DNA from 3 places in the Streptomyces sp. NPDC046862 genome. Region 3 is predicted to be linked to each of the others. Evidence: predicted binding sites of a transcription regulator. Region 3 holds the regulator's gene; each other region holds the start of a gene.

What was found. The regulator HrcA, encoded in region 3, represses chaperone genes, less so after heat shock. The targets are predictions, from matches to a motif close to TTNGCACTCNGNNNNNCNGAGTGCNAA.
Region 1: a site for HrcA is predicted at 7,140-7,166, ahead of groL (chaperonin GroEL). Genes of this name have one in related genera too.
Region 2: a site for HrcA is predicted at 5,877-5,903, ahead of groES (co-chaperone GroES). Genes of this name have one in related genera too.

Annotation. Positions count from the first base shown of each region.
Region 1 is NZ_JBEYXP010000009.1:254,356-264,150, forward strand. It holds gene AB0959_RS13040 (subtype B tannase) at 1-1,201, opposite strand, end outside; gene AB0959_RS13045 (class I SAM-dependent methyltransferase) at 1,458-2,141, opposite strand; gene AB0959_RS13050 (LLM class flavin-dependent oxidoreductase) at 2,242-3,096, opposite strand; gene AB0959_RS13055 (SRPBCC family protein) at 3,362-3,829, shown strand; gene AB0959_RS13060 (NADH:flavin oxidoreductase) at 3,993-5,117, opposite strand; gene groL (chaperonin GroEL) at 5,354-6,976, opposite strand; gene AB0959_RS13070 (cold-shock protein) at 7,422-7,628, opposite strand; gene AB0959_RS13075 (MoaD/ThiS family protein) at 8,091-8,366, opposite strand; gene thrC (threonine synthase) at 8,473-9,777, opposite strand.
Region 2 is NZ_JBEYXP010000019.1:176,876-186,670, reverse strand. It holds gene AB0959_RS22565 (endo-1,4-beta-xylanase) at 95-1,453, shown strand; gene AB0959_RS22560 (LCP family protein) at 1,538-2,602, shown strand; gene AB0959_RS22555 (YciI family protein) at 2,750-3,106, shown strand; gene AB0959_RS22550 (RNA polymerase sigma factor) at 3,205-4,485, shown strand; gene AB0959_RS22545 (class I SAM-dependent methyltransferase) at 4,491-5,678, opposite strand; gene groES (co-chaperone GroES) at 6,050-6,358, shown strand; gene groL (chaperonin GroEL) at 6,504-8,126, shown strand; gene AB0959_RS22530 (ester cyclase) at 8,238-8,945, opposite strand; gene AB0959_RS22525 (SDR family oxidoreductase) at 9,048-9,795, opposite strand, start outside.
Region 3 is NZ_JBEYXP010000005.1:251,554-261,348, forward strand. It holds gene AB0959_RS07955 (S41 family peptidase) at 185-3,454, opposite strand; gene AB0959_RS07960 (hypothetical protein) at 3,545-4,093, opposite strand; gene AB0959_RS07965 (16S rRNA (uracil(1498)-N(3))-methyltransferase) at 4,345-5,085, opposite strand; gene AB0959_RS07970 (nitronate monooxygenase) at 5,082-6,221, opposite strand; gene dnaJ (molecular chaperone DnaJ) at 6,476-7,612, opposite strand; gene hrcA (heat-inducible transcriptional repressor HrcA) at 7,613-8,629, opposite strand; gene AB0959_RS07985 (MBL fold metallo-hydrolase) at 8,886-9,683, shown strand; gene AB0959_RS07990 (DUF3097 domain-containing protein) at 9,718-9,795, shown strand, end outside.

The DNA.
Region 1 (9,795 bases), on a different contig from region 3:
GCGCGCCGCTGCCGCCCTCGTGGCGGAGGCTGTAGAGGGTGAAGTGGCGGGCCTTCGTCGTCCCCGTGCCGTAGAGGTTGTTCTCGGGGGTGGAGAGGTCGAAGGCGTCGAAGGACGGGGCGTTCTTCTTGCGCGCGCCGACGTGGGTGAGGAAGTCGGCCCAGGAGAAGCTCGCCCGGCCGCCGGACCAGGTGATGAAGGTGTGGGCCGCCAGGTACGTCTCGCGGTCCGCGTCCGACAGGGTCGCGAGGTACCGGGTCGCCGACGGCTCCATGTGGGTCTTCAGCAGATAGTCGTCCAGGTTGCGGGCGGTGAGGGCTCCGAAGCCCTTCGCCCGCAGTTTGAGGGAGGCGAGGTGGTCGCCGTACGCGGTCCTCAGCTCCTTGGAGATCGTCTGGTCGACCTGCGCGCCGCTGCCCAGCGGGTTGGTTCCCCAGCACCACTCGTACGCCATGTCGGCGTGCTCCAGGTCGGTGATGGGGCACCAGGCGCCCGTCGCGAAGATGGCGTCGCTCGCTTCGGCCGCGCCGATCTCCTCCAGGTAGGGGCGGTACAGCGGGCTGTCGCCCGACGCGCCGAGCAGTGACGACAGGGCGCCGCCCGCGCTGACGCCGGAGGAGACGATCCGGTTCACGTTCCCCGGTATCCGGCCCTTGTTGAACTTCACGTACCGTACGGCGGCCTTGAGGTCGACGATGGCCGCCGGCGCGGTGCCGTAGTACACGCCGGACGAGTCGACGAGGGTACGGCCACGGGCTCCCGGCTCGACGACGACGTACCCGGCGGCGAGGGCGAGCGCCTGCCGGCTCGTCCCGCCGCCCATGCCCGAGGCCGTGATCCCGGTGTTGTTCGCGACGCTCGACGGCATGTATCCGCCGACGGAGTTGGCGAAGAGGATGGGGGCGCCGGAGGCGTCGACAGCCGTGCCGTCGATCTTCACGGGGACGCTGACGTTGAGGGACTGGTAGGTCGCGTCGACCGGGTTCGCCACGTAGGAGGCGACCTTGTGGAAGTGGTAGACGACCTCGTGGGCGGTGCCCTCGGTGTCGGTGATGCCGATGGTCAGCTCGGTGTAGGCGTCGGGGTCGAAGACCAGGGACGGGTCCGGGGACGCCGAGGACTCCGAGGACGCCCGGCTCGCCGCGCGTGCGCCGGAGGCGAATCCGACCGCCGGTATCGCTGCGGTCGCGCTGAGCCCCATGACCACTGTCCTACGCTTCACTTCACGTCTCCTGTCTTCGCGACTCGTTCGAGCAGCCGGACAACAACCGTTTGCTCGTGCGCAGTTGGGCGCGGCCCCGCTGGACGCGGGCACGCCGCCAGTGCACCAGCCGTTTCTTAAGACCTCCTTTGTGTCCCGGCGACAGCGCGGGGAACCGGCCACCCGCCCCAGCTGGCCCGACCACCTCCGTTCCGCCCTCCCCACCTGCGAACCGCGCTAATCGCCCACAAAATTGTCAGCAATTTTGGCGTAAATCTTGTGCGCGCCAGACGAGCGTGTACCGCCAGAACATCCGGCGCCGAAGCCGAGCGCCGGGCAGCACACGCCGCGCCTCCCGGACGATGTCACCGAAGCCCGTCTCCGCCGCCCGCGTCACGGCGGTCATCGAGACCGGCCGCGCCACCGCACGCCCCCTGCTCTTGACCCAACCGACGACGGCGTTCGCCGGAACGGAGGCGAGGCTGAGCAGATGGTCCACGAAGCTCTCCTCACGAGCCAGACCGACCACCACCAGCGTTCCACCAGGCCTCAGTTGTCCCCGGAAGCGCGTGAGCGTCTCACTCAGCGGCAGGTGGTGGAGCACGGCAACGCAGGTGATGACGTCGTACGACCCGCCAGGCCCCCCGTCCAGCGCGTCCGCCACGCTGAAGGCCACGGGAGCAGCCGAGGAGCCCGACGGAGTCAACTCCCGCGCCCGCTCCACGATCCCCGGATCGGCGTCGATCCCGTGCACCTCCCGTGCCCTCCCCGCCAGCAGCCGCGCCAGATCGCCACTCCCGCACCCGACATCCAGCGCCCGATCGAAGCGCCGCGGCAACTGGCGCAGGATCCAGCGGTGGTAGTGCGCGTTGTGGTCCCAGGGGTGCGCGGCGTTGAAGCGGTGCAGGGCCTGGAGGAGGCGGTGCTTCAGCTCGGTCATACGGCCAGTCCACCAGAGGAGGACACGCCGACGGGCCGCCGTCCACCACCGGAGGACCACGCCGACGGGCCGCCCCCGCACGTCGTGGGCGGCTCAGCGCCTACCCGAACACCACATCCGCCAGCCGCGCGACCTGGTCCACGTCCGAGGACCAGCAGTACAGGATCACTTCGTCCGCCCCGATCCCGGCGAACCCGGCGACGGTGTCCCGAACCGCCTCCGCGCTCGTGAGCAGGCCGTCGGCCATGTAGTCCGCGCGGCCCGTGAAGGCGTAGTAGCGCAGGAGGTTGGCGCGGGCGTCGTCGATCATCGACGACTCGCCCACCGCGACGTTGGCCTGGGCGACCAGCCGGGGCCGTCCCGGCCGTTCGTGCTTCTGCCAGGCCTTCTCCACGTCGCGGAAGAGCCGGTCCATGTGTGCCGGAGGCAGGGCCGCGCCGAGGAAACCGTCGCCCCAGCGTGCGACGCGTTCGAGCGCTGCGGGAGCGAAGCCGCCGAAGAGGACCTCGGGGCCGCCGGGGGTGGCGGGCAGGGGGCCGATGGGACCGACGCCCTCCGCGTAGGGCCGGCCCGCCCAGGTCCAGCGCAACGACTCCATCTGTTCGTCGAGGCGACGGCCTCGGCGCCGTAGGTCGGTGCCCGTGACCCGGCAGTCGTCCTCCCGCCCGCCGACGCCGATGCCGAGGGTGAAGCGGCCGCCCGAGAGACGGTCGAGCGTGGCGGTCTGCTTGGCGAGGATCGCGGTGTTGTGGTGCGGGGCGAGCAGGACTTCGGTCTGGACGCGGACGCGGGTGGTCGCCCCGGCGAGGACGGCCAGGGTCACCAGGGGTTCGGGGTTGTCGTAGACGACGCGGTCGAGCAGCCCGAGGGTGGTGAAGGGGCTCGCGTCGGCTTGACGGGCCCAGGTCAGCAGGGCGTTGGGGTTGTCGATGGGAAGGCCGAGGCCGATGTTCACGGCGGAACTCCTGAGAGAGGCGAAGGGCATGCGGAAGTCGCTGCCGCCCCTCCTTGGGTCACGCACCGGCCGATGAACCGTGTGCGCGCCCGCCCGCTCCCGTTCTGCGGCGTCGTTCTGGGGAGCGTGGCGCCGGAGTCCGCTCACGGTATCCCGGTGCTCCCGCCTCCGGCGATCGAATTAAGTCGGAGGGGAGACAGGAGAGTCAGGGAACAGACCGCCTGCGGCTGTTCACGATCGCGGTGAGGGCCACTAGCGTGAACGCATGCTCACGGTCGAAGTCACCGAGATCTTTCCGTGTACGCCCGACGAGTTGCTCGACTTCGTGATGGACGTCGAGCGGTACGCGCTGGTGGACCGCAAGCTCCGCCCCGTGCTGTGGACCCGGCGCGAAGGGGACCTTCTGGAGTTCGCGTTCCGGCCCAGACTGGTCGGCCTCCCGGCGCCGAAGACAGTGGCGCGGGCGCGGCTGACCCCGGGTCACCGCGTCGACATCGAACTCGCCCCGCCACCTGCCAACCGCCTGACGAAGCTGGCGTCGGACTTCGACGCCAGCTTCGTGTGCACGCCGGTCGAGGGCGGGACCCGCCTCGTCCGCACCCTCAACTTCCGGTTCCGGCCCCCGTTGAGCTGGCTCGCGACACCGCTGCTGCGACGGCCGCTGACCGCCGACGTCCAGGGGGAGGTGCGGCAGGCCAAGGAGTACATCCAGCGGCAGAAGCGGACACCCTGAGTCCGCTCCCGCCGCCCGGCCCAGCCGAGGAGTTCGGCTGGGCCGGGCGGCTGAGGACTTGAGCGCAGAAGTTCAGCTCAGGAGCTCAGCTGAGGAGCTCAGCTCAGGAGTTCACCCCAGCAGCTCAGCTCAGGAGTTCACCCCAGCAGCTCAGCTGAGGAGTTCAGCTCAGCGACTTCAGCGACGCCGCGTCGTACGGCGCCAGCTCGTCGAAGCGGCCCGCCAGCACCTTCGCCGCCCACTCCGGGTCCTGGAGCAGGGCGCGACCGATGGCGACCAGGTCGAACTCCTCGGCCTCGATACGGTCCAGCAGGTCGTCGATGCCCCGGACCGTCGAGCCCTCACCGGCGAACGCGCGCAGGAACTCGCCGTCCAGGCCGACCGAGCCGACGCTGATGGTGGGCTTGCCGGTGAGCTTCTTGGTCCAGCCCGCGAGGTTGAGGTCCGAGCCGTCGAACTCGGGGAGCCAGTAGCGGCGCGTGGAGGCGTGGAAGGCGTCCACACCGGCCGCGGCCAGCGGGGTCAGCAGCGCCTCCAGCTCCTCCGGCGTCTCGGCGAGCTTCGCGTCGTACGCCTCCTGCTTCCACTGCGAGTAGCGGAAGATGACGGGGAAGTCCGGGGACACGGAGTCCCGTACCGCCGCCGCGATCTCCGCCGCGAACTTCGTACGCGCCACGAGGTCGCCGCCGTAGGCGTCGGTGCGGCGGTTGGTCCCCTTCCACAGGAACTGGTCGATCAGGTAGCCGTGGGCGCCGTGCAGTTCGACGCCGTCGAAGCCGATGCGCTCGGCGTCGGCCGCGGACTTGGCGAAGGCGGCGATGACGTCGTCCAGGTCCGCTTGCGTCATCTCCTTGCCGGTGCCGGGCGTGCCGTCGAGGCGCAGGCCGGAGGGGCCGACCGCAGGGGCGTCCGCGAAGGGGGGCTCGCCCGCCTTGCGCACCATGCCGATGTGCCACAGCTGCGGCACGATCGTCCCGCCCGCCGCGTGCACCGCGTCCGCGACCTTCGCCCAGCCGGCGAGCTGCTCCTCGCCGTGGAAGCGCGGGACGCTGTCGCTCTGCCCGGCCGACTCGTGGCCGACGTACGTGCCTTCGGTGACGATCAGCCCGACGCCCGCGGCGGCGCGGCGCGCGTAGTACGACACCACGTTCTCCCCGGGGATGCCTCCGGGCGAGAACATCCGGGTCATGGGCGCCATCGCGATCCGGTTGGGCACGGTCAGCCCGTTGATCGAGACGGGCCGGGACAGGATCTCGGCGGCTCGGGAGGTGGAGGCGGCCAGTGTCACGGTGAAGCTCCTCGGAGAGATCGGGGACGTCGAGAAGGGGTGCACGGCATGCGCATTCCGGGCGGTATGTGTATGCGCATTGACCGTCCGTCAGAACAACCGCCCCTGGCGTCACCCCATTCCGCAACCGCCACCTCCTGGACTGTGAGCCCGGACACGCCCGAGGGCGGCACCCCCTGTCTCCAGGGAGTGCCGCCCTCGGTACTGGACGGACGGAGCCGATCCGGATAACCGGATCAGAAGTCCATGTCACCGCCCGGCATGCCGCCACCGGCGGGCGCGGCGGCCTTCTCCGGCTTGTCGGCGATGACGGCCTCGGTGGTGAGGAACAGCGCGGCGATCGACGCGGCGTTCTGCAGCGCGGAGCGCGTCACCTTGGCCGGGTCGATGATGCCCTCGGCGATCATGTCGACGTACTCACCGGTCGCGGCGTTCAGGCCGTGGCCGACCTGGAGGTTGCGGACCTTCTCCACGACGACGCCACCCTCGAGACCACCGTTCACGGCGATCTGCTTGAGCGGGGCCTCGAGCGCGAGCTTCACGGCGTTGGCGCCGGTCGCCTCGTCACCCTCGAGCTCCAGCTTCTCGAAGACCTGGGAGGCCTGCAGCAGGGCCACGCCACCGCCGGCGACGATGCCCTCCTCGACGGCCGCCTTCGCGTTGCGGACGGCGTCCTCGATGCGGTGCTTGCGCTCCTTGAGCTCGACCTCGGTGGCGGCACCGGCCTTGATGACCGCGACACCGCCGGCGAGCTTCGCCAGGCGCTCCTGCAGCTTCTCGCGGTCGTAGTCGGAGTCGCTGTTCTCGATCTCGGCGCGGATCTGGTTCACCCGGCCGTTGACCTGGTCGGAGGAGCCGGCGCCGTCGACGATGGTGGTCTCGTCCTTGGTGATGACCACCTTGCGGGCCTTGCCCAGCAGGTCGAGGGTGGCGTTCTCCAGCTTGAGGCCGACCTCCTCGGAGATGACCTCGCCGCCCGTGAGGATGGCGATGTCGCCGAGCATGGCCTTGCGGCGGTCACCGAAGCCCGGGGCCTTGACGGCGACGGACTTGAAGGTGCCACGGATCTTGTTGACGACCAGGGTCGACAGGGCCTCGCCCTCGACGTCCTCGGCGATGATCAGCAGCGGCTTGCCCGACTGCATGACCTTCTCCAGGAGCGGGAGCAGGTCCTTGACGGAGCCGATCTTGGAGTTGGCGATCAGGATGTACGGGTCGTCGAGCGACGCCTCCATACGCTCCATGTCGGTGGCGAAGTACGCCGAGATGTAGCCCTTGTCGAAGCGCATACCCTCGGTGAGCTCCAGCTCCAGACCGAAGGTCTGGGACTCCTCGACGGTGATGACGCCTTCCTTGCCGACCTTGTCCATCGCCTCGGCGATGAGCTCGCCGATCTGGGTGTCGGCGGCGGAGATGGAGGCCGTGGAGGCGATCTGCTCCTTGGTCTCGACATCCTTCGCCTGCTCGAGCAGCGCACCGGAGACGGCCTCGACGGCCTTCTCGATGCCGCGCTTGAGGGCCATGGGGTTGGCGCCGGCGGCTACGTTGCGCAGGCCCTCCTTGACCAGGGCCTGGGCGAGAACGGTCGCGGTGGTCGTACCGTCACCGGCGACGTCGTCCGTCTTCTTGGCGACTTCCTTGACCAGCTCGGCGCCGATCTTCTCGTACGGGTCCTCGAGCTCGATCTCCTTGGCGATGGACACACCATCGTTGGTGATCGTGGGGGCGCCCCACTTCTTCTCGAGGACGACGTTGCGACCCTTGGGGCCGAGCGTCACCTTGACGGCGTCCGCGAGCTGGTTCATGCCGCGCTCGAGGCCGCGCCGTGCCTCCTCGTCGAACGCGATGATCTTGGCCATGTGAAGTGGTCCCTCCAGGACTGGGGGTGATTCCTTCGGACCGCGCCCGCGCCCGCGACGGACGGCTCGCGGGCCTCGTGGTTCCTTGCCCCACTTGACCTGCGGGCCTCACCGACCCGGTCCTTCGTTGTCACTCTCACCTTCAGAGTGCTAACGCCAATGATTAGCACTCGACCCACCCGAGTGCAAGGTGCGCTCGCGTAGCGAGCTCCTTGAGGGGCGGTGGTCGGGTGACGGGTGGGCGCAAGCGCCTGAGGATGATCCGCAGGTGAACGCACCCGTGCGCCCGCGTGCGCCCACCCCTCCACCCACCCCTCCGTCCACGACCGGCCCCACGACCCCGGACAGGCCGAAGGGCCCGTACCCAGGGGATCAACTCCCCATAAGGCACGAGCCCTTCGAAGAAAAACGAAGTGCGTCGCTGCTGTTTCAGTCGGCGCGTGCTTCAGCCGGTCGCCAGCCGGACCATGTCCGCCTGCGGCCCCTTCTGACCCTGCGAGATCTCGAACTCGACCCGCTGGCCCTCCTCCAGGGTGCGGTAACCGTCCATCTGGATAGCGCTGTAGTGGACGAATACATCCGCACCACCGTCGACCGCGATGAAGCCGTACCCCTTCTCCGCGTTGAACCACTTGACGGTGCCCTGAGCCATGCCTAACTCCCCTATTACTGGCCCTTGCGCAGACCCACACTTCGCGGATCCGGGTCAGACCTCACCCCCCAACGGTTGGGGGTGTGCGCCGGAACGCGTCGACCGCGGCTGAATGTATCTGTCCAACTGCCGTCTGCAACAGGTCAATCGGACGAGAAATCTGGACACGACCGGTCGGGAATGTACGGAGAATTCGCCCGAATTCGGGGCAAGTCGGGCCCCATAAAAGGAACATAAGGCGCAAAAGCCTCGCCCACTTTGGCTACTTCATAGCGGGCGCGCGGCAAGAACTCATATGCACCCGGCGGGAATCGGGAGCGTGAATCGAACCGGGTTCCCCAACTGTACCGTGCTCAACCATAGAGAATGGCCCCCTCCGCTTCTCTCACGGAGGGGGCCATTCGATGAACTCTCGGTAACCAATGTTACCGAAGGTAATAATCGGTCGGTCAACCGGTTCTCTCAGCCGCCGGCGACGGCCGGAATGATGGACACGCCGGCCCCGTCCGGGGTCGCCGTCTCCAGCCCCTGCTCGAAGCGGACGTCGTCGTCGTTCACGTACACGTTCACGAACCTGCGCAGCTTGCCCTGGTCGTCCAGGACCCGGGCCGCGATACCGGTGTGGTTCTTCTCCAGGTCGGCGATGACCTCGGCGAGGGTCGCCCCCTCGGCAGCCACCTCGGCCTGACCGCCGGTGTAGGTACGCAGGATGGTGGGGATGCGGACGTTGACGCTCATGGGGTGGGACCTCCCGGTGGGGTACTGCTGTGGCTGAGGGGGGCGCGCCCCGAAAGGGGCGCGAGGCACTGCGCGACCAGCCCCCACCGGCCCGCAGCATGAAAACTTACGCGAGGCCGGCCTCACGGAACGAGTCCAGGTTGGGACGAATGGTCGCCGTCACCCCCGTACCGGCAACGGCGTCCAGCGTCTTGAGACCGTCACCGGTGTTGAGGACGACCGTGGTCAGGGCCGGGTCCAGCACACCGTTCTCGATCAGCTTCTTCGTGACACCGACGGTCACACCACCGGCGGTCTCCGCGAAGATGCCCTCCGTCCGCGCGAGCAGCTTGATCGCGTCCACGATCTGCTCATCCGTCACGTCCTCCACGGCGCCGCCCGTCCGCCGGGCGATGTCGAGAACGTACGGACCGTCCGCCGGGTTGCCGATGGCGAGCGACTTGGCGATGGTGTCCGGCTTCTGCGGCCGGACGACGTCGTGACCGGCCTTGTAGGCGACGGACACCGGCGAGCAGCCCTCGGCCTGCGCACCGAAGATCTTGTACGGCTTGTCCTCGACGAGCCCGAGCTTGATCAGCTCCTGCAGACCCTTGTCGATCTTCGTGAGCTGGGACCCGGAGGCGATGGGCACGACGATCTGGTCGGGGAGCTTCCACCCCAGCTGCTCGCAGATCTCGTACGCCAGCGTCTTGGAGCCCTCCGCGTAGTACGGCCGCAGGTTGACGTTGACGAAGCCCCAGCCCTCACCGGCCGGGTCGCCGATGAGCTCGGAGCAGAAGCGGTTCACGTCGTCGTAGTTGCCCTCGATGCCGACGAGCTCACCGCCGTAGACGGCGGCCATGACGACCTTGCCCTGCTCCAGGTCGTGCGGGATGAAGACGCAGGAGCGGAATCCGGCGCGCGCGGCGGCGGCCCCCACGGCGCCGGCGAGGTTGCCGGTCGAGGAGCAGGACAGGGTGGTGAAGCCGAAAGCCCGCGCGGCCTCCAGGGCCTGGGCGACGACCCGGTCCTTGAAGGAGTGCGTCGGGTTGCCGGAGTCGTCCTTCACGTACAGCCCGCCGGTCACGCCGAGCTCGCGCGCCAGGTTGTCGGCCTTGACGAGCTCGGTCCAGCCGGGGTTGAGGTTGGGCTTGCCGGCCACGTCGGCGGGGACGGGCAGCAGGGGCGCGTAGCGCCAGATGTTCGCGGGACCCGCCTCGATGCGCTTGCGGAGCTCCTCCGTGTCGTAGGAGGAGAAGTCGTACGCGATCTCGAGCGGGCCGAAACACTCCACGCAGGCGAAGACCGGGCCGAGGGGCACGCGGTGACCGCACTCGCGGCAGCTCAGGGCCGCGGCGGGACCGAGGTCCACGGCGGAGGCGGCGGAGGTGTCGGAATCGGTGGATCCGGTTGCAACAGTCTGTGCAGCCATGTGAGGGGAGGCCCTTTC
Region 2 (9,795 bases), on a different contig from region 3:
AGCCGCCGTCCGCCGTATTGACGGGTGCCGTATCCACCCCCACACTCCTCCGAAGTCAATCGGTTGCACAGCCGAAACTTTCGGAGGCACCCCCATGAGAACCTCCAGACACTCGTTACGCCACCGCCTCGCCGCCCTGTTCACCGGCGCGGCCGCGCTGACCGCCCTGCTGGTCGCGGCCCCCGCCCACGCCGCCGACCCTCCCCTGCGCGACCTCGCCGACACCAAGGGCAAGGTCATCGGAACGGCGGTCACCGGCTCCAAGCTCACCGGCACGTACGGCCACATCGCAGGGGCGGAGTTCAACTCCCTCACCCCCGGCAACGCCATGAAGTGGGGCTCCGTAGAGCCCACCCGCGGCACCTTCAACTGGACCGAGGCCGACCAGATCGTCGACTTCGCCGAGGCCCACGGCCAGCAGGTGCGCGGTCACACCCTCGTCTGGCACAGCCAGAACCCGAGCTGGCTGACGAACGGCACCTGGACCCCGGCCCAGCTCAGCCAGCTGCTGAACGACCACATCGCGCTGGAGGTGGGCCGCTACAAGGGCCGCCTGGCCGCCTGGGACGTGGTGAACGAGCCGTTCAACGAGGACGGCACCTACCGCCAGACCCTCTGGTACAACGGCCTCGGCACCGACTACATCGCCCAGGCCCTGACCGCCGCCCGCGCGGCCGACCCCGCCGCCAAGCTCTACATCAACGACTACAACGTCGAGGGCGTCAACGCGAAGAGCACAGCCCTGTACAACCTGGTCAAGTCGCTGAAGGAACGCGGGGTTCCCATAGACGGTGTCGGTCTTCAGGCCCATCTGATCCTCGGCCAGGTCCCCTCCACCCTCCAGCAGAACATCCAGCGCTTCGCCGACCTGGGCGTGGACGTGGCCATCACGGAGCTGGACATCCGGATGCAACTCCCGGCCGACGCGGCCAAGCTGGCGCAGCAGCGCGGCGACTACGAGGCCGTCGTGAAGGCGTGCGTCGCGGTGAGCCGGTGCGCCGGGGTCACCGTCTGGGGCTTCACGGACTCCGACTCATGGATCCCGGACACCTTCCCCGGCCAGGGCGCGGCGACCCCGTACGACGAGAACTACAGCCCGAAACCGGCGTACTCCGGCATCGCGACGGCCCTCGGCGGTACGACCACACCGCCCCCGACGGGCGCCTGCACGGCGACGTACAGCGTCACCAGCCAGTGGAACACCGGCTTCACGGGCCAGGTCAGGATCGCCTGCTCCGGGGCCTCCCTCTCCTCCTGGAGGGTCAACTGGACGTACGGCGCGGGCCAGCAGATCACCCAGGCCTGGAACGCGACGTGCACCCAGACGGGCGCGGCGGTGAGCTGCACGAACGCCTCGTGGAACGGCAGCGTGCCCAACGGTGGTTCGGCGACCTTCGGTTTCAACGCGAACTGGAACGGGAGCAACCCCGTGCCGACGGTCACGTTGGGCTGAGCCGTGCCCGAGAAGTCTGAGAATTTCCGAAGAATGACGGTCGGACAGCTCCGCCTGTAACAATTCGGACTTACGTTCCTACGTGTGACTGTGCGAAGCGGGGAACGCGGAGACGACGGCGGAGCGGCGGGCAGACGGGTGGGCCGGCGGTCGAGGTTGCTGAAGGCCGCCGGCCTCACCCTCGCGGGGGTGCTCGTGCTGGGCGTGGGAACGGCCGGCTGGGCGTACTGGCATCTGAACGGCAACATCAAGAGCGTCGACATCGACAGCGCGCTCGGCGAGGACCGCCCGCCCGCGGCGGTGTCGAGCCCGTCGCCGTCGTCCTCCGCGTCCCCACTGCCCAGCACCGCGCTGAACATCCTGGTCCTCGGCTCCGACTCACGCAGTGGTGCGGAGAACAAGAAACTCGGGGGCGGCGACAGCGGCGGTGCCCGGTCCGACACGGCGATGGTCGTCCACGTCGACGAGGGGCGCACCGAGGCGACGGTGGTGAGCATCCCGCGCGACACGCTGGTCACGCGCCCGTCCTGCCCCTTGCCCTCGGGCGGCTCCACCTCGGTGGCGTACAACACCATGTTCAACAGCGCGTACTCCGTGGGCGGTCCGGTCTGCGCGGTGAAGACGGTCGAGTCGCTGACCGGCATCCGCATGGACCACTACATCGAGATCGACTTCTCGGGCTTCGCCAAGCTGGTGGACGCGCTGGGCGGGGTGACCGTCACGACGGACGAGGACATCGACGACGTGGACAGCCACCTGAAGCTGAAGGCCGGTACCCACCACCTGGACGGCGAGAAGGCGCTGGCCCTCGCCCGCACCCGCCACGGCATCGGCGACGGCAGCGACCTGGGCCGCATAGGCCTGCAGCAGAAACTGGTGAAGGCCCTGCTGGACCAGATGTCCACGACGGACCTGCTGACCAGCCCCACCAGGCTCTACCGGGTCGCCGACGCGGTCACCGGCAGCCTGACGACGGACACGGGCCTGGACTCCCTGAGCGAGCTGATGAGCCTCGGCCAGAGCCTGAGGAGCCTGACCTCGGCCGACGTCAGGACGGTGATGATGCCGGTGGTGCGGGCCCCCTCGAACCCCAACCGGGTGGTGGCCGACGAGCCGGAGGCGAGCGAGCTGTGGGAGAAGCTCGCGTAGCGCAGAAGTAGTGCGAGAAGAAGCGCGAGGTGTAGCCCGAGAACTTTTCTCGATTTTCTCGGCGGTCGTGTCGATCCGCGCGTCCGTCGTTCGACGCAAGGGTGAGAGGCGGGGGAAACGCCCCCGCCGTCACACCGAGGAGTCATCATGCCGCGCTACCTGTCGCTGGTGCAGATCGACGAGGCGACCGCTCCCGCCGAGGGCCCGAGCCCCGAGCTGATGGAGCGGATGGGGGAGCTGCTGGAGGAGATCACGAAGGCGGGGGTCATGCTCGACACCGCCGGGCTGATGCCGTCCGTCCAGGGCAAGAGGGTGCACTGGGAGGGCGGGAACGTGTCGGTCACCGACGGGCCGTTCACGGAGTCCAAGGAGGTCGTCGGCGGCTACGCGCTCATGCAGTGCAAGGACATGGCCGAGGCGCTCGAGTGGACCAAGCGGTTCGTGAAGGTGCACGGGCCGGAGTGGACCGTGACCTGCGAGGTCCGGGAGATCCAGGAGGGCTGACCGGGCCGTTCCTTGGCCTGGGTGCCCGTGCGGGTGTCGAATGGTGGGTTGTGACACCACAGCCCACCTCGCCCCACCGGTCCGCCGACTCCGTCGAGATCACCGAGTCCGTCGAGACCGCCGAGACCGCCGGACCCGCCACGGGTGCCATCGAGGCCGTCTTCCGGATCGAGTCGCCACGCGTCATCGCCGGCGTCGCCCGGATCGTCCGTGACGTCGGCATAGCGGAGGAACTGGCGCAGGACGCGCTGGTCGCCGCGCTGGAGCAGTGGCCGCGGGACGGGGTGCCGGACAACCCCGGCGCCTGGCTCATGGCCACGGCCAAGCACCGCGCCATCGACCTCGTACGGCGCCGGGAGCGGTACGCCCGGAAGCTGGAGGAGATGGGCCGGGACCTCTCCGCCTCCGCGCCGTACCACCTCGACGAGCCCTCCGATCCCGACGACATCGACGACGACCTGCTCCGGCTGGTCTTCACGGCCTGTCACCCCGTGCTGTCCGCCGAGGCGCGCATCGCGCTCACGCTCCGCCTCCTCGGTGGCCTGACCACGGTCGAGATCGCCCGCGCGTTCCTCGCTCCCGAGGCGACCGTGGCCCAGCGCATCGTGCGCGCCAAGCGGACGCTGGCCGCCAAGGGGGTGGCCTTCGAGGTTCCGTACGGGCCGGACCGGGAGGCCCGGCTGGGGTCGGTCCTCGAGGTCATCTACCTGATCTTCAACGAGGGCTACGCGGCCACCGCCGGTGACGACTGGCTGCGGCCGGCCCTGTGCGAGGACGCGCTCCGGCTCGCCCGTGTGCTCGCCCAGCTGATGCCCAAGGAGCCCGAGGCGCACGGGCTGATGGCGCTCCTGGAGCTCCAGGAGTCACGGGCGGCCGCGCGTACCGGCCCGTCCGGTGAGCCGGTGCTGCTGAGGGACCAGGACCGCCGCCGCTGGAACAGGATGCTGATCGCCCGCGGTTTCGCCGCGCTCGGCCGCGCGAACGCCGTCACCGCGGGCGCCCCCGGCCCGTACGCCCTCCAGGCCGCCATCGCGGCGTGCCACGCCCAGGCGTACACGTACGAGGAGACCGACTGGACGCGCATCGCCACCCTGTACGGCCTGCTCGCCGCCCGCAGCCCGTCCCCGGTCGTCGAACTGAACCGCGCGGTCGCCGTCTCCATGGCCGACGGGCCGGGCCCGGCCCTGGAGATCGTCGACCGCCTCGCCACCGAACCCACGCTTCGGGACTACCACCTGCTGCCGAGTGTCCGCGGGGACCTGCTGGCGCGGCTGGGGCGCACGAAGGAGGCCCGCACGGAGTTCGAACGGGCCGCGGGGCTGACCCGGAACGAGCGGGAGCGTGAGCTGTTGCTGCGACGCGCGGCGGAGGCCTCGTAGCCGCGTCAGACCGGGCGGCCGATCAGCATCGTCGGCGCGTCCGCGATCCGGGTCAGGAAGACGGTGGCCGAGTGGGGGCCGTGCGGCTTGACCTTCCTGCGGAGTTCCTCCGGCTCGACGGCCGAGCCGCGCTTCTTGACCGTCAGCACACCGATCTCCCGCTCCCGCACGAGCGCCTTCAGCTTCTTGACGTTGAAGGGGAGGTGGTCGGTGATCTCGTAGGCGGTCGCGTACGGGGTCGGGCGCAGGCTGTCGGCGGTGATGTAGGCGATGTGGGGGTCGAGCAGCCCGCCGTCGAGGCCGGCCGCCACCTCGGCCACCAGGTGCGCGCGGATCACGGCGCCGTCGGGCTCGTACAGGTAGGGCCCGGGCGGCCGCACCGTCGGATCCGGCAGCCCGCGGCCGAGCAGCGTGCGCGGTCCGGGCAGCAGGGTGGCCTTCACGGCCCCCGGCTCCGTGCCGAACCACAGCACGGCCTCCTTCACGTCCCCGCCGTCCGAGATCCACTCGGCCTCGGCCTCGGCGGGGATCGCCTCGTGGGGCACACCGGGGGCGATCTTCAGAGCGGCGCGCGGAGCCTTCAGGGCCGCCCCGACCGCCCAGGACAGCGGCGGCGAGTACGCCTCCGGGTCGAAGATCCTTCCCCGGCCACCGCGCCGCGCCGGGTCCACGAAGACCGCGTCGTAGGGGGCCACGTCCACGTCCGTGACATCGGCCTCCCGCACCTCGATCAGGTCGGACAGGCCGAGCGCCGCCGCGTTCGCCCGCGCCACCGCGGCCGTCAGCGGGTCCCGGTCGACCGCCAGGACCCGGATCCCGGCGCGGGCCAGGGCGATCGCGTCGCCGCCGACTCCGCAGCACAGGTCGGCGACGGACTCCACGCCCAGCGCCGCGAACCGGGCCGCCCGGTACGTCGCCACCGACGCACGCGTGGACTGCTCGACGCCGTTCGGCGTGAAGAACATCCGCTCCGCGTCCTCGGCCCCGAACTTCGCCGCCGCCCGCTGCCGCAGCCGGGCCTGTGCGATGGCCGCCGAGACGAGGGCGGCCGGATGATCGCGGCGCAGCCGGGTCGCGACGGCCAGCTCCGCCGCCGGACCGGTGCCCCGCACCTCGCCGAGGAGGGCCAGGCCCTCGGGGGTGAGGAGAGCGGCGAAGGAGTCGAGGGAGTCGGTGGGGGAGAGGTCGTTCACCAAGACATTGTGGGCCACCGCCCGGAAAGACCCGACGCGGCCCGTCCAGCGCTCACCCAGCCCGTCCGGCGTTTGAGGACGAGGCCGCAAGGCCGATAGCGGGGGTCTGGGGGCGCAGCCCCCAGGGACGGCGCCCACATCTCCGGGCACAGAACCACCCACGTACGCACCCACAAACCCACGCCGCGCCGCAGGCAATTGGCACTCCGCTTGACCGAGTGCTAATCGCGGTCATAGTCTCAGGTCTGGCACTCCCCTCGGGAGAGTGCCAACAACGCGACGGGCAGGTCCGGCACCCGCGACGACGGATCGACCTGGTCGCCACCTCAGACAGTTAACCCCGTGAGATCTCCGAAGGGGGAGGTCGGATCGTGACGACCGCCAGCTCCAAGGTTGCCATCAAGCCGCTCGAGGACCGCATCGTGGTCCAGCCGCTCGACGCCGAACAGACCACGGCCTCTGGCCTGGTCATCCCGGACACCGCGAAGGAGAAGCCCCAGGAGGGCGTCGTCCTGGCCGTGGGCCCGGGCCGCTTCGAGGACGGCAACCGCCTTCCGCTCGACGTCAGCGTCGGCGACGTGGTGCTCTACAGCAAGTACGGCGGCACCGAGGTGAAGTACAACGGCGAGGAGTACCTCGTCCTCTCGGCCCGCGACGTGCTCGCGATCATCGAGAAGTAATTTCACCCGGAACCGCCCGGTTCCTGCTTTTCACAGCTGCGCCCCTGGCACCCCGTCGTTTGATCAGCCGGGCGCCGGGGGCGCAGCTCTTTCACCGCTAGAAGACCTCTAGCACCTCTAGATTTCCGAGAGGGCAAACGCTCCCATGGCGAAGATCCTGAAGTTCGACGAGGACGCCCGTCGCGCCCTCGAGCGCGGCGTCAACAAGCTGGCCGACACGGTCAAGGTGACGATCGGCCCCAAGGGCCGCAACGTCGTCATCGACAAGAAGTTCGGCGCCCCCACCATCACCAACGACGGTGTGACCATCGCCCGCGAGGTCGAGGTCGAGGACCCGTACGAGAACCTCGGCGCCCAGCTGGTGAAGGAGGTGGCGACCAAGACCAACGACATCGCGGGTGACGGCACCACCACCGCCACCGTGCTCGCCCAGGCGCTCGTGCGCGAGGGCCTGAAGAACGTCGCCGCCGGTGCCTCCCCGGCCGCCCTGAAGAAGGGCATCGACGCCGCCGTCGCCGCGATCTCCGAGGACCTGCTCGCCTCGGCCCGCCCGATCGACGAGAAGTCCGACATCGCCGCCGTCGCCGGGCTGTCCGCCCAGGACCAGCAGGTCGGCGAGCTCATCGCCGAGGCGATGGACAAGGTCGGCAAGGACGGTGTCATCACCGTCGAGGAGTCCAACACCTTCGGTCTGGAGCTGGACTTCACCGAGGGCATGGCCTTCGACAAGGGCTACCTGTCGCCGTACTTCGTGACGGACCAGGAGCGCATGGAGGCCGTCCTGGACGACCCGTACATCCTCATCACGCAGGGCAAGATCTCCTCGATCGCCGACCTGCTGCCGCTGCTGGAGAAGGTCATCCAGGCGGGCGCCTCGAAGCCGCTGCTGATCATCGCCGAGGACGTCGAGGGCGAGGCCCTCTCCACCCTCGTCGTCAACAAGATCCGCGGCACCTTCAACGCGGTCGCGGTCAAGGCCCCCGGCTTCGGTGACCGCCGCAAGGCCATGCTCGGCGACATCGCCACCCTCACCGGTGCCACCGTCGTCGCCGAGGAGGTCGGCCTCAAGCTCGACCAGGTCGGCCTGGACGTGCTGGGCACCGCCCGCCGCGTCACGGTCACCAAGGACGACACCACCATCGTCGACGGCGGCGGCAAGTCCGAGGACGTCACCGGCCGCGTCGGCCAGATCAAGGCCGAGATCGAGACCACGGACTCCGACTGGGACCGCGAGAAGCTCCAGGAGCGCCTCGCGAAGCTGGCCGGCGGCGTGTGCGTGATCAAGGTCGGCGCCGCCACCGAGGTGGAGCTGAAGGAGAAGAAGCACCGTCTGGAGGACGCCATCTCCGCGACCCGCGCCGCGGTCGAGGAGGGCATCGTCTCCGGTGGTGGCTCCGCGCTCGTCCACGCCGCGAAGGTCCTGGAGGGCTCGCTCGGCAAGGAGGGCGACGAGGCCACCGGTGTCGCCGTCGTCCGCCGCGCGGTCGTCGAGCCGCTGCGCTGGATCGCCGAGAACGCCGGCCTGGAGGGCTACGTCATCACCTCCAAGGTCGCCGAGCTCGACAAGGGCCAGGGCTTCAACGCCGCGACCGGCGAGTACGGCGACCTGGTCAAGGCCGGCGTCATCGACCCGGTCAAGGTCACCCGCTCCGCCCTGGAGAACGCCGCCTCCATCGCCTCCCTCCTCCTCACGACCGAGACCCTGGTCGTCGAGAAGAAGGAAGAAGAGGAGCCGGCCGCCGCCGCGGGCCACGGCCACGCCCACTGACGCACCCGGCACGTCGTCCTGAGGCCCGGCGCCCCTTCGGGGGTGCCGGGCCTCAGGCCTGCCAGGACCGCTACCCGCATTCCCGGGCATCCGCGGATCGTCCGGACCGCTCTACTTCTCCAGCGCGTCGAGCGCCCCGAGCTGGGCCATCAGCCCCAGCCGGTCGTAGTTCCACCAGCCCTCGACGATCTTTCCGTCCCCCTGGAAGCGGAAGACCGTGGTGCCGGTCATGCTCACCTTCCTGCCCGTGGGCGCGATCCCGACGAACTCGCCCTTGTGGGTCGCGTTCCAGGTCCACCGGGTACTCACCAGGTCGCCCTGCGACACCTGGTCCTCGACGGTGAACTCGAAGTCGAAGCCCTCCCGCCACATCCGTATGTCCCTGCGTATGGCGTCCAGGCCGATGGTGTCCTGCTCGTTGGCCGGGTCGTGGTCGTGGTAGTTCTCCGCGAACACGTCGTTGAGCGATGGCAGATCGCCCTTGGTGGCCGCCAGCTCGAAGAGCCTGCGGACGTTCGCCGCGTTGAGCTGCTCGTCCCGCACCACGTCCAGGTCCGTGAAGGTGGGCGTCTCGTCGCAGAGCGCGACCATGTCCCGGAAGATCTGATTGGTCTCCGGGAGCTTCGAGTTCCGCATCGCCTCCTCGTACGAGGGGAACTCCACGATCTCGATGAGATGTGACGCGTCGGCCCGGTCCTTCGCGACGATGCTGTGCGTCGCGGTCCGCCTGCCTTTGGTCTGCTCGACCCATGTGTCCAGCAACCGGTTCATCTCGTCGAACCGGCTTGTCTTGCAGTCGATGAGCTGCACGAACGTCATGACACCGCCTCCCAGCCCCCCTGGGTCCGGCTGACATCCCCATTTTCCCACCGGGGACGCGGTGCCACCTCTGCTTCGGTCTCCAGCTGAGCGAGGGGCTGCCTACTGGGGCCCGTACTTGCGCCCCGTCTTCGAGCTGATCCCGCCGAGCAGCCCCCGCGGCAGCACCTTCACGACACCCATCAGCGCCTTGTACCGAGGGTCCGGGATCGACAGCGACTTGCCGCGGGCCAGGTCGGCCAGCGCCGCGGTGACCAGCTTGTCGGCGTCCAGCCACATCCAGCCCGGGATGTTGTCCGTGCCCATCCCGGCCCGCTCGTGGAACTCGGTGCGCACGAACCCCGGGGCCAGCGCCATCAGCCGTACCCCGCTGCCCGCCAGATCGCGCGCCGCGCCCTGCGTGAACTGCACGACCCACGCCTTGGACGCGCCGTACGTGCCCCGCGGCAGGAACGCGGCCACCGACGCCACGTTGACGACCCCGCCCCGGCCCCGCTCCCGCATCCCCTCGGCCGCCGCGGAGGTCAGCCGCAGCACCGCCTCGCAGTGCACCTTGAGCATCTTCAGCTCGTCGGCCATCGACACGTCGAGGTAGGCGCCCTTGTTGCCGAACCCCGCGTTGTTGACCAGCAGGTCGACGGGGTTCTTGCGGTCGGCCAGCCGCCGCTCCACCACCTCGATGCCGTCGTCCGTCGCCAGGTCGGCCGTCAGCACCTCCGCCTCGATGCCGTGCCGGTCGTGCAACTCGGTCGCCTGCTCGCGCAGCCGCTTCGTGTCGCGCGCCACCAGGACGAGGTTGTGACCGTCAGCCGCCAGCCGTCGAGCGAAGGCGGCACCGATACCCGCGGTC
Region 3 (9,795 bases):
AGACCCCCGGGGTGGGGGGTTTCTGGGGTGGGTTGGTTGTGTGCGGGTGGGTGGGGGCTGGTCGCGCCCACGCGGCGGAGCCGCATATCGACACAGCCCCGCGCCCCTGAAAACCGTGCCGATCCCCACTGACGGGTAGGGGCGGCGGGGGCGAAACACCCCCTCGCCCCACCCCACCCTCGCCTTACAACTCCGGCAGAACAGGAGCCGTCTTCGCCGGCGTCTCCTCCAGCGCCGCCAGCGCGAGGCGGATCGCCTCGTCCAGCTGCGTGTCCCGCCCCGCCGCGTGGTCCTGCGGCGCCTGCACGACCTCCACGTCGGGGTCGACACCGTGGTTCTCGACGTCCCACCCGTACCCCTCCAGCCAGAAGGCGTACTTCGGCTGGGTGACGAGCGTGCCGTCGACGAGGTGGTAGCGACTGTCGATCCCGATGACGCCACCCCACGTCCGCGTACCGACCACCGGCCCGATCCCGAGCGCCTTGATCGCCGCGTTCACGATGTCCCCGTCGGAACCGGAGAACTCGTTGGCGACGGCGACGACGGGCCCGCGCGGGGCGTCCCCCGGGTAGCTGTACGGCCGCATCCCGCGCGGCACGTCCCAGCCCACGATCCGCCGGGCCAGCTTCTCGACGACCAGCTGGGAGGTGTGCCCGCCACGGTTCTCGCGGACGTCGACCACGAGGCCCTCCCGCGCCACCTCGATCCGCAGGTCGCGGTGGATCTGCGCCCAGCCCGGCGCCTGCATGTCGGGCACGTGCAGGTAGCCCAGCCGGCCGCCGGACTTCTCGTGCACGTACGCCCGCCGGTCCGCCACCCACGCGTGGTAGCGCAGGGGCTCCTCGTCGGAGATGGGCACGACGACCGTGTGCCGGGGGTCCCCGCCTCCCGCGGGCAGGACGGTCAGTTCGACGGGCTTGCCCGCCGTGCCCACGAGCAGTGGCCCCGGCCCGGTCACCGGGTCCACGGCCTGCCCGCCCACGGCGATGATCGCGTCCCCGGCCCGTACCGCGACGCCGGGCGCGGCGAGTGGCGCGTGCGCCTCGGGGTCGGAGGTCTCCGAGGGAAGGACGCGGTCGATGCGCCACAGGGGCGCCCCCTGGGGGCCGTCCTCGTGCCGGGAGACGTCGGCGCCGAGCAGCCCCTGCCGCCGGTCGCCCCATCCTCCGCCGCCGCGCGGGGTGACGTACGCGTGCGACGTACCGAGCTCGCCCTGCACCTCCCACAGCAGGTCCACCAGGTCGTCGTGGGTGGCGACCCGGCCGAGCACGGGCCGGTACCTGTCCAGCACGCCGTCCCAGTCGACTCCGCCGAGATCCGGCCGCCAGAAGTTGTCCCGCATGAAGCGGCCGGCCTCGTCGTACATCTGGCGCCACTCGGCGGCCGGGTCGACGGTCTGCCGTACCCGGGCGAGGTCGACGGTGATGTTGGTGTCGCTGTCCTCGTCCCCGGAGGCGCGCCGGTCGCTGGGGACGACCTTGAGCTTGCCGTCGGTCCACAGCAGCACCCGCTTGCCGTCGCCGCTGACCGCGAACCGCTCGGCGTCGGAGGCCAGGTACTCGACGCGCTGCTGGGCGAGGTCGTACCGCTCCAGCGAGGTCTTGGGCTCGGGGTCGTCGGGCGTGGCCCGGGAGTGGCCGAGCACTCCGCGCACCGGGTGCCGCAGCCACAGCACGCCGTCCTTGGCGGCCCGCAGCGTCGTGTAGCGCGCGGCCTCGACGGGGAACGGCACGATCCGGTCGCCGAGTCCTTCGAGGTCGATACGGGTCGCGGGGGCGCCCTCACTGTCGGGGGTCTCGTCCTTGTCGGGCGCCTCGAAGGGGCGGCCGTGGCGCTGCGGCCCGAAGGGGGACGGGGTGGTCGCGGCGAGCGTGATGAGGTGCGGACGTGAGCCGCCGACGAACGCCAGGTCGAAGACGTGCTCGTCGTAGACCGGGTCGAAGGAGCGCGCCGACAGGAACGCCAGGTGCTTGCCGTCCAGCGTGAAGGCGGGCGAGTAGTCCTGGAAGCGGAGTGGCGTCGCCTCGGTCACCGAGAGGTCGGCGGTGTTGGCCAGTTTGAGCTGACGCAGGGGACTCGGGCCGGGGTGGGACCAGGCGAGCCAGGCGGAGTCGGGCGAGAAGACCAGCCCGGAGACCTCGCCGTCCTCGCTGCGGTCGACCTCGCGCACCTCACCGCTCTCCCGCTCGACGAGCAGGACGCGGCCGTCGTGCGAGGCGACGGCGGCCCGGCTTCCGTCGGGAGCCACGGCGAGCCCGAGCACGCGCCCGAGCTGCCCGGCGGCGAGCCGTCGCGGGGTGGCGCCGGGTGCGACCCCCGTCGCCGGGGCGAACTCCAGGGCGTCGTCGCCCTCGGCGTCCGTCACCCACACCACCCACTCCTCGCCGTCCGCGCGGAAGGTGATCGGCAGCCGGGCCCGTACACCGTGCTCGGCGGCGAGCGCGCGCGTCGGGCCGGAGCGGTGGGTGACCCAGTGGACGGCGCCGCGCACGGAGATCGCGCTGCCCCGGCCGGTGTGGTCGGGCGAGCCCGCCCCGAACCAGTGGCTCGCGTTCAGGGGATGCGGCTGCAGGTCGACGCGCTGCCCGCCGAGCCGGATGTCCAGCCGCCGCGGCTCGGCGCCGTCCAGGTCGTCGAGGAGCCACAGCTCACCGGCGGACGCGTACACGACGCGGGTCCCGTCGGTGGCGGCGTGCCGGGCGTAGAACCCTCCCCCACTCTCGACTTCGCTCGAGCGGGAGGTGCCCCCATGAGGAGTGTGCCGTCGCAGGTCGGACCCGTCGGCGAGGGACGAGTACAGGGCCCCGACCCCTTCGTGATCGGAGAGGAAGGCGACCCGATCTCCCACCCACATGGGGTACTCGATGTTCCCGTCGAGGTCGGCGTGCAGCCGTACGAACTCCCCGTCCTCACCCTCCCGCTCGATCCACAGCTTGCCCGCCGTGCCGCCGCGGTAGCGCTTCCACCACGCGGCCTCGCGTCCCATGGGCGCGGACAGCAGTACGGTGCTCGGCCCGTACGCGACGTGGCCGACGGGCCCGTACGGCAGGGTGGTCGCCGGTCCGCCGTCGAGCGGGACGGCACGCGCCCAGCTGCGCCGGAGGCTGGCCTGGCCCTGTGTGCTGAGCGCGAGGACCTTGCCGTCGGGTGTCCAGCCGCGCACCTGGGTCCGCCAACTCCCCCAGTACGTCAGGCGCTTCGACGGGCCGCCGTCGATGGGGGCGATGTGGACCTCGGGGGCTCCGTCGCGGGTGGAGGTCCAGGCGACGGTAGTGCCGTCCGGGGAGATGCGCGGATGGTTGACGGGGACGTTGTCGGCGCTGACCCGCCAGGCTCGGCCGCCGTCGAGAGGCGCGACCCAGACGTCGTCCTCGGCGGTGAAGGCGACCGATTCGCCGTGCAGGTGCGGAAACCGGAAATACGCGGGAGATGCAGAGGCTGCAGGCTGTGTCACCAGCTCACTCTAGGCAGCGGCCGACGTTCTTGGGAGGGGTTTGGATCACTCCGGTTCGGCTCACTCTGGTTCGGCTCGTTCCGGTTCGGCTCATTTGCCCTCGGGCCAGCACGTGGGATGCGACTGGCAGTAGACGGTCTTGGTCACGGTGACGGTCGGGCCGGGCTCACCGGGGCGGTCGCCGCCGGTGGGCGGAGTGGGAGTGGTGCCGGACGCGTTGCAGTTGCCCAGGACGTTCACCTGGAACCACTCCTTGCCCGCGATCTTGGCGGTGAGGTCGCCGCGAACGCACTTGCCGTTGACCTCCCGAGTCACCTTTCCCTTGATGCTGATGTCCTTTCCGTCGTCGGTCTCGCCCTTGCAGTCGACGTTCACGAAGGTGTGGGCACTGGCGGAGGGCGAGGTGGTCCTGTCGCCGCTGTCGTCGTAGGACCCCGTGCAGGTGAGCCACCGCACGTCCGCGCCCTGCCGCTCCAGCTCCCGGGTGCCGGCCTGGTCCGTGGTGAACGCCACGGCGGCGGTGTTCAACCCGCCGGGCTCGCAGGCGGAGACGCCCACGACGGCGCCCACGCCGAGCCCCAGGGCCAGCACAACCCGCCGCCCACCCAGCCGTTGTGTCACCCGTGTCATAGCCCCCATGGACGGCAGACTGCCACCGCGGGCGGCAACACGGTAGGCCGCATGCGGCCACGCTCCGCTCCTCAAACGCCGGAGAGGCTGGATGTTGCGCGGGCAACCGCACGGCTTTCAGGGGCGCGGGGAACTGCGCGAACAGCCCCCACCCACTCGCACCCAACCAACCCACCCCAGACCCCCCGGGGGGTCTGGGGGCGCAGCCCCCAGGGACAGGATGGGACGGGTAGGGGCGGCGGGGGCGAAAAACAACCCCGTCAGGCCCAGCGCCCCGTCCTCGCCAGCAACACCGCCACCGCCGCCGTCCCCGCCGTCGACGTCCGCAGCACACTGCGACCGAGGCGATACGGCCGAGCCCCGGCCTCCGCGAACAGCGACAGCTCCTCCGGCGACACCCCGCCCTCGGGCCCCACCACCAGCACGATCTCTCCGGCGGCGGGCAGCTCGACGCCCGCCAGCGCCTCGTCCCCGGACTCGTGCAGCACACCCGCGAAGTCCGCCCCGGCGAGCAGCGCGGCGACCTGCTTCGTCGTCACCGCGTCCGCGACCTCCGGGAAGCGGACCCGCCGCGACTGCTTCCCGGCCTCACGCGCGGTGGACCGCCACTTGGCCAGCGCCTTCAGCCCCCGCTCGCCCTTCCACTGCGTGATGCAGCGCGAGGCCGCCCAGGGCACGATCACGTCCACCCCGGTCTCGGTCATCGTCTCGACGGCCAGCTCGCCCCGGTCGCCCTTGGGCAACGCCTGGACGACCGTGATGCGGGGGGACTCGGCCGGCTCCTCCCGCACGGGCCGCAGGTCCGTGACCACCAGCCGGTCCTTGCCCTCGGCCGTCTTCACGACGCCTTCCGTCCACCGCCCGCGCCCGTCCGTGAGGACCACGTCCTCACCGGGCCGCAGCCGCTTCACGGACACCGCGTGCCGCCCCTCGGGACCGTCGAGGACGAACTCCGCCCCCGCACCGTCGAGTTGGTCGACCACGAACACCGGCGCGGTCACCGGTCGCCGCCTCCCGCCGACCCGTCGGGGAACCCGGACAGCGCCGCCCGCGCGGAGGCCAGCTCCGTCGCCAGCACCTCCACCAGCTGCCCCGCCGGCAGCTCCCGCGCCAGCCGGTGGCCCTGCCCGGCCCACAGCGCCATGCCCTGCGGGTCGCCCGCCTTGGCCGCCGCCTTGCGCAGACCGGAGGTGAGGTGGTGGACCTGGGGGTAGGCGACAGGGGCGTACGGGCCGTGCTCTCGCATGAAGCGGTTGACCAGTCCGCGCGCCGGGCGTCCGGAGAACGCGCGCGTGAGCTCCGTACGGACGAACAGCGGGTTGGTCATCGCCTGCTTGTGGAGGGCGTTCGCGCCGGACTCGGGGGTCACGAGGAACGCCGTGCCGAGCTGTGCCGCGCACGCCCCGGCGGCGAGGACCGCGGCGATCTGGCTGCCCCGCATGATGCCGCCGGCCGCGACGACCGGCAGCGAGACGGCCTCGCGGACCTGGGCGACGAGGGAGAGCAGGCCGATTCCGGCGCCGTCCCGCTCGGGGTCGTCGCGGTGGGTGCCCTGGTGCCCGCCCGCCTCCACGCCCTGCACGATCACGGCGTCGGCCCCGGCGCGCTCCACGGCCAGCGCCTCGTCGGCCGTGGTGACCGAGACGAGGGTCAGTGTGCCCTTGGCGACGAGGGACGCGAGGACCTCGGGGGTGGGGCAGCCGAAGTGGAAGGAGACCACCGGCACCGGGTTGTCGAGGAGGACGGCGAGCTTGGCGTCGTAGCCGTCGTCGCGCCCGCTGTCGGGGTCGCCCAGCTCGGTGTCGTACCAGGCGGCCTCACCGGCGAGCTGGTTGGCGTACACCTCGACGGCGGCCGCAGAAGGGTGTGCGGCGCCAGCCGCTCCAGTGGAGCCGGTGCTTGCACCGGGGTACTCGGGCTGCGGCATGAAGAGGTTCACGCCGAAGGGGCGGCTCGTGAGTCCGCGCAGCTGTTTGATCTCCTGGTACATGCCGTCGGCCGTTTTGTACCCGGCCGCGAGGAAGCCGAGCCCGCCGGCCTCGGACACGGCCGCGGCGAGCCGCGGCACGGAGACGCCGCCCGCCATGGGGGCCTGCACGATCGGCCTGGGAAAGAGATCGGTCAGTGCGGAGGACATGGACGCATGTTGCCACGTCCTCCCCACAAGGTCCGAATCCAGCCTTCCGCCTGGCATAGGCCAGGGACATGGGCACGTGTCAGGGGCGGCGGAGGGATGCGTTCATGGACGAGATCCAGCCACCCGGCATACCGGCCCACGGCACCCGAGAGTCTCAGCAAGCGTCCGACGGGCACGGGAGCAGGAGCAGGTCCCGCGCCCGTCGCCGTCGGCGGTCACCGACCACGGTGACCCCGGGGACCCGGGGACCCCGGTCAGCGCCCGTTGAACGCGTCCTTCAGGCGGGAGAACAACCCCTGCTGCCCCGGCTGGAACTGTCCCGTCGGGCGTTCCTCGCCGCGCAGCTTCGCCAACTCGCGCAGCAGGCGCTCCTGCTCGGGGTCGAGCTTGGTCGGGGTCGTGACCTCGACGTGCACGATGAGGTCGCCCCGGCCGCCGCCCCTGAGGTGGGTGACGCCGCGCCCGTGCAGGGGGATCGACTGACCGGACTGCGTGCCCGGGCGGATGTCGACCTCCTCCATGCCGTCGAGCGTCTCCAGCGGGACCTTCGTACCGAGGGACGCCGCCGTCATCGGGATGGTGACCGTGCAGTGCAGGTCGTCGCCACGGCGCTGGAAGGTGGAGTGCGGCAGCTCGTGGATCTCGACGTACAGGTCGCCGGCGGGCCCGCCGCCGGGGCCGACCTCGCCCTCGCCCGCGAGCTGGATCCGCGTGCCGTTGTCGACACCGGCCGGGATCTTCACCGTGAGCGTGCGGCGGGACCGTACACGGCCGTCGCCCGCGCACTCCGGGCACGGGTTCGGGACGACCGTGCCGAAGCCCTGGCACTGCGGGCAGGGGCGGGACGTCATGACCTGGCCCAGGAAGGACCGGGTGACCTGGGACACCTCACCGCGACCGCGGCACATGTCACAGGTCTGGGCCGACGTGCCCGGGGCCGCGCCCTCGCCGCTGCACGTGGTGCAGACGACGGCCGTGTCGACCTGGATGTCCTTCGTCGTGCCGAAGGCCGCCTCGTCGAGCTCGACCTCCAGCCGGATCATCGCGTCCTGGCCGCGGCGGGTGCGCGACCGTGGGCCGCGCTGGGACGCCGTACCGAAGAAGGCGTCCATGATGTCCGAGAAGTTCCCGAACCCGCCGGCGCCGAAGCCGCCCGCGCCGCCGCCGCCCGCCTGGGACAGCGGGTCACCGCCGAGGTCGTAGACCTGCTTCTTCTGCGGGTCCGACAACACCTCGTACGCGGCGTTGATCTCCTTGAACCGCTCCTGCGTCTTCGGATCGGGATTGACGTCCGGGTGCAGCTCGCGCGCGAGCCTCCGGAACGCCTTCTTGATCTCTTCCTGGGAAGCGTCGCGGCGCACGCCGAGTACGGCGTAGTAGTCCGTGGCCACTTACGACTCCGCCAGGATCTGTCCGACGTAACGTGCCACCGCTCGTACTGCTCCCATCGTTCCCGGATAGTCCATGCGGGTCGGTCCGACCACGCCGAGTTTTGCTACTGCCTCGCCGCCCGAACCGTAGCCCACCGAGACCACGGACGTGGAGTTGAGTCCCTCATGCGCGTTCTCGTGGCCGATGCGCACGGTCACGCCCGGATCCTTCGCCTCGCCCAGCAACTTGAGGAGAACGACCTGCTCCTCCAGCGCCTCGAGCACCGGCCGGATCGTGAGAGGGAAATCATGTCCGAAGCGGGTCAGATTGGCGGTGCCGCCGATCATCAGCCGCTCCTCGTTCTCCTCGACGAGCGTCTCCAGGAGGGTGGAGAGCACAGTGGAGACCGTACCGCGGTCCTCCAGGTCGAAGGCCTCGGGCAGGTCCTCGACGAGCCGCGGCACGTCCGCGAAGCGGCGGCCCGCCACGCGGCTGTTGAGCCGCGCGCGGAGATCCGCGAGCGACGTCTCCCCGAACGGCGCGGGGCAGTCGACCATACGCTGCTCCACCCGGCCCGTGTCCGTGATCAGCACGAGCATCAGGCGCGCGGGCGCCAGCGACAGCAGCTCCACGTGCCGCACCGTCGACCGCGTGAGCGACGGGTACTGCACGACGGCGACCTGCCGCGTGAGCTGCGCCAGCAGGCGTACGGTCCGGCCGACGACGTCGTCCAGGTCGACGGCGCCCTCCAGGAAGTTGTGGATGGCGCGCCGCTCCGGGGCGGTCATCGGCTTCACCGCGGCCAGCTTGTCGACGAAGAGGCGGTAGCCCTTGTCGGTGGGGATGCGCCCGGCACTGGTGTGCGGCTGGGCGATGTACCCCTCCTCCTCGAGAGCCGCCATGTCGTTGCGGACGGTGGCCGGCGAGACCCCGAGCTTGTGCCGCTCGGTGAGCGCCTTGGAACCGACCGGCTCCTCGGTGCCCACGTAGTCCTGGACGATGGCGCGCAGCACTTCGAGCCTGCGTTCGCTGAGCATCGCGCACACCTCCAGAGCATTCGTCCTCGCGCGTCCCCGCGCGTCCTTGCGGCTCTCGTCTGGCACTCACCGCAGGTGAGTGCCAGCATTCCCACCAGTGTACGGCGGCGGGGTACGGCCCCGGCAAGGGCGGCCACGCCCGTCGTACCGACGTGTACCAACGTGTCCCGTGATGTCGTACCGGCGAGTACGCGTGGAGCGCCGACACATCGAGCGGTCGTCGTGCCGGGGTGGGGCCTGGGGCTAGCGTCGGTGTATGACGGTGACTTGGGAAGAGGCCGGGTGGGAGAAACTCGCCCCGCACGTGGGGCGCCTCCGCCTCCCGGTCTGGGACTGCACGGCCGGGCTGGTCGTCGGTGACGGCCGCGCCCTCATGATCGACGCGGGGTCGAGTCTGCGGGAGGGCGCGCGGTTGCGCGCCGAGGCGCGGAGCCTGCTGGGCGGGCACGGCGATGGGGCGGGCCCCGTCGGCGTGACGGATCGCGGTGATGTGACAGGTCTCCGCGATGTGACACATCTCGCGCTGACACACCCGCACTTCGACCATGTCTTCGGCGCGGCGGCCTTCGCGGGAGTGGAGGTTTTCGGCGCGGTGGGCCTGGACACGGTCCTCACCGGCGAACGCTCACGCGAGGATCTGCGCGCCGACGCCGTGCGCAACGGCCTGGACGCCGATGAGGCCGCCGAGGCCGCGGACCACCTCGTCCGCCCCCGCCACCACGTCTCCGGGGAGTGGACGCTGGACCTGGGCGGCGGCTCGCAGGTACTCCTGGCGAACGTCGGTCCCGGCCACACGGCGCACGACCTGGTGGTGCTGGTGCCGGCCTCGTCGATGTCGCCCGAGGTGGTGTTCTGCGGCGACCTGGTCGAGGAGTCCGGCGAACCCCAGGCGGGCCCGGACGCCGTCCCCGCGCACTGGCCGGCGGCGCTGGACCGGCTGCTGGCGCTCGGCGGCGAGGACGCGGTGTACGTGCCGGGGCACGGGGCGGCGGTGGACGCCGCGTTCGTCCGGGCGCAGAGGGACGCGCTGGCACGCAGCTTCGGCGTGTCGTGAGTCGCGCCCGGCTGGTTCTCGTATCGTCATCCGAATGCGCCAGTACTCGCCGGACCTGACCCCGCCGTGGAAGAGGTCCAAGCCCGTCCCGGAGGTCCCGGCGGAGCCCGGG